2 regions of the Faecalibacillus sp. genome follow, and region 2 is predicted to be linked to the other one. Evidence: a T-box and tRNA genes for the amino acid it is inferred to sense, from the RefSeq annotation. Region 2 holds a T-box; the other holds one or more tRNA genes.
The links. The T-box of region 2 lies ahead of alaS (alanine--tRNA ligase). A T-box ahead of a tRNA ligase gene usually reads a tRNA of that ligase, here a tRNA-Ala.
Positions count from the first base shown of each region.

Region 1 (4,405 bases), on a different contig from region 2:
ATTTTTATATTTTTTTCAATATGATCCAATAAACCATTATTAACAATAGCTGCTTTTTTAATACCTTCTATTTGTTGTTGATTTTTAATCATTGATCTTGGAGGTGTCATGACCCCTCTTTTTTTGTAATAATTAATTTTTTTGTCAAATTCACGGTGACAGACTTCATAGTCTAAGCCACTTCCGCACCAACATTTATTCATTTATTCTACCTCTTTTCGTATCTATTTTAAACATCTCGTTTTATAATGTAAAGAAAGATGATAATATGATTTTAGTGGAGATGATAGAATGGAAATTTTAGATATATGCGATGAATTAGGAAATCCAACAGGAAAGACAATAGAAAGAGAAATAGCGCATCAAAAGGGAATTTTACATCGTACAGCACATGTTTGGATTTTAAGGAAAAAAGAGGATCGTATACAAATTCTTTTACAAAAAAGAAGTGATCAAAAGGATTCATTTCCTGGATGTTATGATATTTCAAGTGCTGGGCATATTCCGGCGGGAGATGGTTATTTAAAATCTGCAGTTAGAGAATTGAAAGAAGAATTAGGAATTGTTGTAAGTGAAAGTGAATTGATTGATTGTGGAAATAGAAGATTTCATTTTGAAGAAGTTTTTCATGGGCGATTATTTAAAGATAATCAAATAAGTAAAATATTTATTTTGTGGAAAGATTTAGAAGAAAAAGATTTTACTTTTGTAGATCATGAAGTAAGTGAAGTGAAATGGTTAGATTTTGAAACATGTTATCAAGCAGTTAAAGAAAATAAAATCAATCATTGTATCTATATTGAAGAATTAGAGATGATTCAAAAATATATAAATCAATAATAATAGAGGTATCATGAATCATGATATCTTTTTTTATATCATATAATACAACGGTGATGTTATGAAAAAGATAGTATTCATCTTGATTATAGTATGTATTTGGAGCTATGAAATACCTGTTTATGCAAGTGAAAAGCCATTAAAAGGCACTAAAGTTGTGATTGATGCAGGACATGGAGGGTTTGATAATGGGGCGATTGAATATGGTTATTTTGAAGATCGTCTTAATTTGGAGATATCTTTGAAATTAAAAAAGGAATTAGAAAGCTTTGGGGCAAAGGTATATTTAACAAGAGATGGAGATTATGATATGACGAAAAGAAATCATCATTATTCTAAACAAGATGATATGTATTTAAGAGTAAAAAAGATAGATAGTTTTAATGGTGATTATTTATTAAGTATACATCAAAATGCTTCAGGTAATAAAAGTGCTTGGGGCTCACAGGTTTTTTATTATTATAGAAGTGAACAAGGAAAAATACTTGCTGGGGATATTGATCAAAGTTTAAAGGAATTGACGCATAGTCGAAAGCCTATTAGTGGATGTGGTTTTAGAGTTTTAAGGGCAACAAAGACATTAGGGGTTTTAATTGAGTGTGGTTTTTTATCAAATTATAATGAATGTGGACAATTAAGAAGTAAAAATTATCAAAAAAAGTTATGTCAAAGAATAAGAAAAGGGGTAATTAAATATCATTTAAAGATAAAAGCTCAAAAAAAGAAAAAAATATCAAAAATTCTACAATAAAAAAACGTTGATTTTATCAATATAATTTTATTTCTTTAAAAAAATGTAAAAAAATATACGAAAAACCGTTGACGTAAGACTGTATGCATGTTATATTATATGGGCAGTTGATTGATGGGCCTGTAGCTCAGTTGGTTAGAGCGCACCCCTGATAAGGGTGAGGTCGATGGTTCAAATCCATTCAGGCCCACCATTAATTAATTGTTTTATATAGATGTGGGCCTGTAGCTCAGTTGGTTAGAGCGCACCCCTGATAAGGGTGAGGTCGATGGTTCAAATCCATTCAGGCCCACCATTTTAACAAATGAAATGGTGGAAAATTAAATATTAATTTGGGGCCATAGCTCAGCTGGGAGAGCACCTGCCTTGCACGCAGGGGGTCAGCGGTTCGATCCCGCTTGGCTCCACCAATAAATAAACTAACTGCTTCGGCAGTTTTTTTGTTAAAAAAGAATAAATATACTCTATAATCCAATTAAGGAGGTTAAAAATGGCACAAAGTAGAGGAAAGGGTAATTATATAATTAATACTTTTAATGGTATGGCCTATGGCTTTTTTGCGAGTTTGATTATTGGAACAATATTAAAACAATTAGGAACTTTAGTTCATATTGAACAATTGGTGACTTGGGGGACAATTGCAGGTTATCTCATGGGCCCTGCTATTGGAATAGGAATTGGCTATGCAATTGATGCTAAAGGTCTAAATTTGATTTCTGCGGTGATTGCAGGAGCAATAGGGGCTGGAACATTTAATAATGGAATTCAAGCAGGAAATCCGATTTCAGCTTATGTGGCTGTTTTAGCAGCTATTGAAGTGACAAGATTGATTCAAGGAAAAACACCGATTGATATTTTACTTGTTCCTTTTGTTTCTATATGTATGGCAGGTTTAGTCACACAATTTGTAGGTCCTTATTTAACACAAATGATTACTTGGATTGGTAGTGTTATTAATGAAGGTGTTTCTTTACAACCATTATTTATGTCAATTGTAGTAGGTGTTTTAATGGGAATGGCATTAACAGCCCCAATTTCATCAGCAGCTATTGGTATTATGTTAGGACTTGATGGCTTAGCAGCGGGTGCAGCACTTGCAGGATGTTGTGCACAAATGGTTGGTTTTGCAATGATGTCAATTGAAGATAATGATATTGGAGATGTTATTGCTATCGCTGTTGGAACAAGTATGTTACAGTTTAAAAATATTATTAGAAGACCTCTTATTTGGTTACCAACAATTTTAACAACGATCATTACAGCTCCAATTTCAACGGTTTTACTTCATATTCGTTGTAGTGCAATTGGTTCTGGAATGGGAACGGCAGGACTTGTAGGTTTACTGGATGCGATTCAAGTGATGGGTAATCAATATTGGGTACCACTTATTTTAATTGATGTGATTTTACCGGCTGTTTTAACGTTTGTTTTTTATAAAGGTTTTAGAAAATTAAATTACATAAGAAAAGGAGATTTAAAGATTGAACGTCTTTAATCTCCTTTTTCTTATTTAAATAAATCAATGATATCTGCAGTAGACATTTGTGTAATAGAACCATTATTGTTTTCAATAAACATATTCGATAAATCTTGTTTTTGTTCTTGAAGTTTTTGAATCTTTTCTTCAATTGAATTTTTCATAATCAATTTATAAACTTGAACATTATTTGTTTGTCCAATACGATAAGCTCTATCTGTTGCTTGATTTTGTGCAGACATATTCCACCATGGATCATAGTGAATAACGGTAGAAGCACTTGTTAAGTTAAGACCAGTACCACCAGCTTTTAAACTGATTAAAAAGACAGTTGTTTGATCGTTTTGGAAAGCATTAACAAGTTGATGTCTTTTGATTTTTGTTGTTGAACCAGTTAAAACATAATAAGAAATATCTTTTTTACGTAATTCAGCTTCAATTAAATCTAATGATTTAGTAAATGAAGAGAATAATAAAACTTTTTGATTATTTTCTTTAGCAGTTTCAATAATATCCATACATGCTTTAAGTTTAGAACTTGGTTCAATAATATCTTTATATAAAATACGTTGATCACAACATAATTGACGAAGTCTTGTCATCATTGCAAGAATTTGAATCTTATCAATATGGTTTACTTGAATAGCGCTTTGTAATTCACTATTAATTGTTGATAAGTTAGCAAGATATACTTTTTCTTCCTCTGGTGTAAAAGGAATAATAACGTTGTTTTCAATCTTATCTGGTAATTCTGTTAAAACATCTTTCTTTGTTCTTCTTAAAATGAATGGTTCAACTAATTGTTTAAGTTTTGCTTGTTTTTGTTGATCTTCATTTTTTATGATTGGTATTTCATATGTTTCTTTAAAATGATGATAATTATATAAATATTGTGGCATCAAGAAATCAAAGATTGACCATAATTCTGCTAAACTATTTTCAATTGGAGTACCAGTTAAAGCAAAACGATACTTACCATTAATTAATTTAACAGTTTGTGCATTTTTAGTGCTTTGGTTTTTGATATATTGAGCTTCATCTAAAATGAAATAATAGAATTGATAATCTTTATATAATTCATAATCTCTACGAATATAGTCATATGAAGTAATAACAACATCATAATCTGGAATACTTTCAATCAATTTCTTTCTTTGAGAAATATTTCCAGTAATACAAATTGTTCTTAATTTTTTAGAGAATTTATTAATTTCATCTTGCCAGTTATAAATCAAGGTTGCAGGTGCAACAACAAGACTGACATGATTTTCACCAATACTATCTTCAATCAATGTCATAACTTGTAATGTTTTACCAAGCCCCATATCATCAGCTAA
Region 1 covers NZ_JBKYAR010000017.1:24,463-28,867, forward strand. The annotation lists gene map (type I methionyl aminopeptidase) at 1-203, opposite strand, end outside; gene ACLVEP_RS07305 (NUDIX domain-containing protein) at 292-840, shown strand; gene ACLVEP_RS07310 (N-acetylmuramoyl-L-alanine amidase family protein) at 902-1,591, shown strand; tRNA gene ACLVEP_RS07315 (tRNA-Ile) at 1,708-1,784, shown strand; tRNA gene ACLVEP_RS07320 (tRNA-Ile) at 1,810-1,886, shown strand; tRNA gene ACLVEP_RS07325 (tRNA-Ala) at 1,926-2,001, shown strand; gene ACLVEP_RS07330 (PTS transporter subunit IIC) at 2,082-3,086, shown strand; gene ACLVEP_RS07335 (DEAD/DEAH box helicase) at 3,098-4,405, opposite strand, start outside.
Region 1: it encodes a tRNA-Ala, which carries the amino acid that the T-box ahead of alaS (alanine--tRNA ligase) is inferred to sense. The anticodon was not compared.

Region 2 (4,405 bases):
AATGATGATTTTAACAGGAGGACCAGGAACTGGGAAAACAACGGTTGTTAAAGCGCTGATTCAAATCTATCGAACACTTTATCCAGAAGATGCGATTTCTCTTGTAGCACCTACAGGAAGAGCAGCGAAAAGATTAAGTGAATTAACAGGTTTGGATGCTTGTACGATTCATCGAGAACTTAAATGGGATTTACACAAAAACTCATTTGCGATGAATCGAAATAATCCTTTAAGTAGTCAAGTTTTAATTATTGATGAGTTTTCGATGGTTGATAGTTTACTTTTATCTAAATTATTTGATGCAAGCAGACGTGTTCATAAAGTGTTATTTATTGGTGATTATCATCAACTTCCTTCAGTAGCGCCAGGAAATGTTTTAAAAGATTTTATTGAAAGTCAGTTAAAAGTTATTGAATTGGATGAGATTTATCGTCAATCAAAAGATTCAGGAATTGTTCAATTGGCCCATCAATTGATTCATCAAGAAGTGAATGATTTATCATTGTTTGAACAATATAAAGATATTCATTTTTATAATAGTACCAATTTTGAGATTATTAAAAATGTGACAACAATTGTAAAAAAAGCAATAGAAAATGGCTATGATCAAAATGATATACAAGTTTTAGCACCAATTTATCAAGGTGTTGCAGGAATCAATGCTTTAAATTTGGCTTTACAGGAAATTTTTAATCCTAAGAGTCATCAAGAAGAATATCGTATTGGACAGAAAGTTTATCGAGAAGGAGATAAGATCTTACAATTAAAAAATAGACCAGGTGATGATATTTATAATGGTGATATTGGTGTTTTAGTTGAAATTAATCGTAAAGATGGTTTTGAATATTTAGAAGATACACTTATTGTTGATTATGATGGTAATTTAGTTGAATATACATCAAAAGATTTTTTAACTTTTACATTAGCTTATTGTATGTCTATTCATAAAGCACAAGGAAATGAGTTTAAAATTGTTATTATGCCAATTTTAAATGATTATCATATCATGCTTAAAAGAAATTTGATTTATACAGGTCTTACAAGAGCTAAACAAGCATTATTTATTTTAGGTAATCCGCAAGCTTTTCTTTATGGCATAAAAAATGTTTCTGATAGTAAAAGAAAAACAACGCTAGCAAGTAAAATCAATCAAAATAAGGATGTAGAAACATATGAAGAATCTTCATTTGATCAAGAACTTAAACAAAATATTACAGATTTTTTAAATGATGATGAAACTGTATAATTTTGTAAAATAAAGACATACTCAAATAGAGGTGATAAAATGAAACGCAATAATATTATTATGGCATTAACTCTTACATCATTAGCACTTCTATTTAGTGAAACTGAATGTGGTTGCCATGTTATGGAAACAATTAAAGAAAAAATGTAAGATATTGAAATACTTTTGTATTTCGTGTATAATGCAAATAAATCGTTGAAAAAGATCAGTACTATATAGAGTATTTTAGAGAGAACATGGTGGGTGAAAATGTTTATAGGATATATAGGAAAGCTACTTTGGAGAGTAATTAATGATTACCGTATAACTGCGTTAAAGTTTAATTAAGGGCATGTATTTTTACATGAACTAGGATGGTACCGCGATAAAGTCGTTCCTAGATAAGGACGACTTTTTATATTGTCAAAAAAGGAGAAAAGAAATGAAACAATTAACAGGAAATCAAGTAAGACAAATGTTCTTGGATTATTTCAAATCTAAAGGACATATGATCGAACCAGGTGCATCACTTATTCCTCATAACGATCCAACTTTATTATGGATCAATGCAGGGGTTGCTGCACTAAAAAAATATTTTGATGGTAGTGAAAAACCAGCATGTAATCGTATTGCGAATGCACAAAAATCAATTCGTACAAACGATATTGAAAATGTTGGTAAAACAGCAAGACATCATACATTCTTTGAAATGCTAGGTAACTTCTCAATTGGAGATTATTTTAAAGAAGAAGCAATTCCATTTGCATGGGAATTTTTAACAAGTCCAGAATGGATTGGTTTTGATAAAGAAAAATTATATGTTACTGTTTATACAGATGATGAAGATGCTTACCGTATTTGGACAGAAGTATGTCATGTAGATCCAAGTCATATTTTAAAAACATATGAAAACTTCTGGGAAATTGGAGAAGGTCCAGGTGGTCCTGACTCAGAAATTTTCTATGACCGTGGAGAAAAATATGATCCTGAAGGTTTAGGAGAAAAATTATTCTTCGAAGAAATGGAAAATGATCGTTATATTGAAGTATGGAACGTTGTTTTCTCTCAATATGATTGTAATCCAGCTATTGATCGTAAAGAATATAAAGAACTTCCACAAAAAAATATTGATACTGGTATGGGACTTGAAAGATTAGTAAGTATTATTCAAGGTGGAGAAACAAACTTTGATACTGATTTATTCTTACCAATTATTCATGCTACTGAAAAGTTAGCAAATGTTTCTTATGAAGAAAACAAAATGGCTTACCGTGTTATTGCTGACCACATTCGTACAGTTACTTTTGCCTTAGCTGATGGAGCAATGTTCGATAATGCTGGTAGAGGATATGTTTTAAGACGTATTTTAAGACGTGCTATTCGTTATGGTAAACAAATTGGTATTGAAAAAGCATTTATGTATGACTTAGTACCATTAGTTTGTGATATGATGAAAGACTTCTATGATTATTTACCAGAAAAACAAGATTTTATTTCAACAATGGTTAAAAAAGAAGAAGAAGCTTTCCATAAGACATTATTAAATGGTGAAAAATTATTAAAATCATTAATTGATAAAAATGAAAATGGAGAAATCAGTGGAAAAGATGCTTTCAAACTTTATGATACATATGGTTTCCCATTTGAATTAACATTAGAAATTGCTGAAGAATCAAATTTAACAGTTAATGAAGAAGAATTTAAAGAAGAATTAAAAATTCAACAAGAAAGATCTCGTGCATCACGTGATAACAATGAATCAATGGCAAGTCAAAAACCTGATTTAATGGCTTTTGTTGAACCTTCTACATTTGTTTATGATCCTACACCAATTCAAGGAAAAGTTATTGGTTTATTTAAAGATGGTGTTAAAACTGATGAAATCACTGATAAAGGAGAAGTTATCTTTGATACAACTCCATTTTATGCAGAAATGGGTGGACAATGTGGTGATACTGGTTCATTAGATAACGATACAACACATGCAAATGTTGTTAATACATTAAATGCGCCAAATAAACAACATATGCATTTTGTGGAAGTACAAGAAGGATCTATTCATTTAGGAGATACTTTTACTTTAACAGTTGATCAACAAAAACGTCGTCAAATCACAGCAAACCATAGTGCAACACATATTTTACAAAAAGCTTTACAAGAAACTTTAGGTGATCATATCAGCCAAGCAGGTTCTTATGTTGATGATAAAGTTTTAAGATTTGACTTTACGCATTTTGAAAAAATTTCTGTTGAATTATTAAAAGAAATTGAAGAAAAAGTAAATCAAATTGTTTTTGAAGGACGTCCAGTTGTTATTAAAAATATGACAAAAGAAGAAGCTTTAGCATCAGGAGCAATGGCTTTATTTGATGAAAAATACGGAGATGTTGTTCGTGTTGTCAACATTGGAGATTACTCTATTGAATTATGTGGTGGTTGTCATGTTTCAAACAGTTCTGAAATTGGTTTATTTAAAATCGTTAGTGAAGAATCTGTAGGTAGTGGAATTAGACGTATTGTGGCACAAAGTGGTTTAGCTGCTTATAATGCAATGGTTCATGAAAAAGAAACAGTAGATACAATTGCTGCAACATTAAATCTTAAAAATAGAAAAGATGTTGTAAACAAAGTAGAAGCATTAAAAGAAGATTTAAAAGAAGCAAAAGCAGAAGTTGAACAATTATCAGCTAAATTAAATGCGATTCAAGCTGCATCAAAAGCAAATGATGTTGAAGAAATCAATGGTGTTAAAGTATTATATGTTGAAGAACAATTAGAAAATGCTAAGGCTAAACAATTAACATTTGACTTTAGAGATCAATTAGAAAGTGGTATTGTTGTTTTAGTTTCTAGATATGAAGAAAAATGTTCATACTTTGTTTCTGTATCAAAAGATTTAATTGGTCAATATAAAGCAGGAAATATCATTAAAGCAATCAATGAAGTTGTAGATGGTCGTGGTGGTGGAAAACCTGACTTTGCTCAAGGTGGATGTGCAATCAACGATAATATTTCTAAAATCAAAGCTGCTTTAAAAAATATTTTGTAATTTAATACGGGGTATAAGGTATAATATATATTATAGAAAAGAGGGTGAGTTAGATGGAAGATTTAACAAAAACAAGAGTATTTAGTTCAGAAGATATGCGTAGAGAAATGATACGTAGTAATCTTAAAACG
Region 2 covers NZ_JBKYAR010000013.1:21,379-25,783, reverse strand. The annotation lists gene ACLVEP_RS05875 (ATP-dependent RecD-like DNA helicase) at 1-1,246, shown strand, start outside; T-box leader at 1,433-1,627, shown strand; gene alaS (alanine--tRNA ligase) at 1,668-4,274, shown strand; gene ACLVEP_RS05865 (IreB family regulatory phosphoprotein) at 4,328-4,405, shown strand, end outside.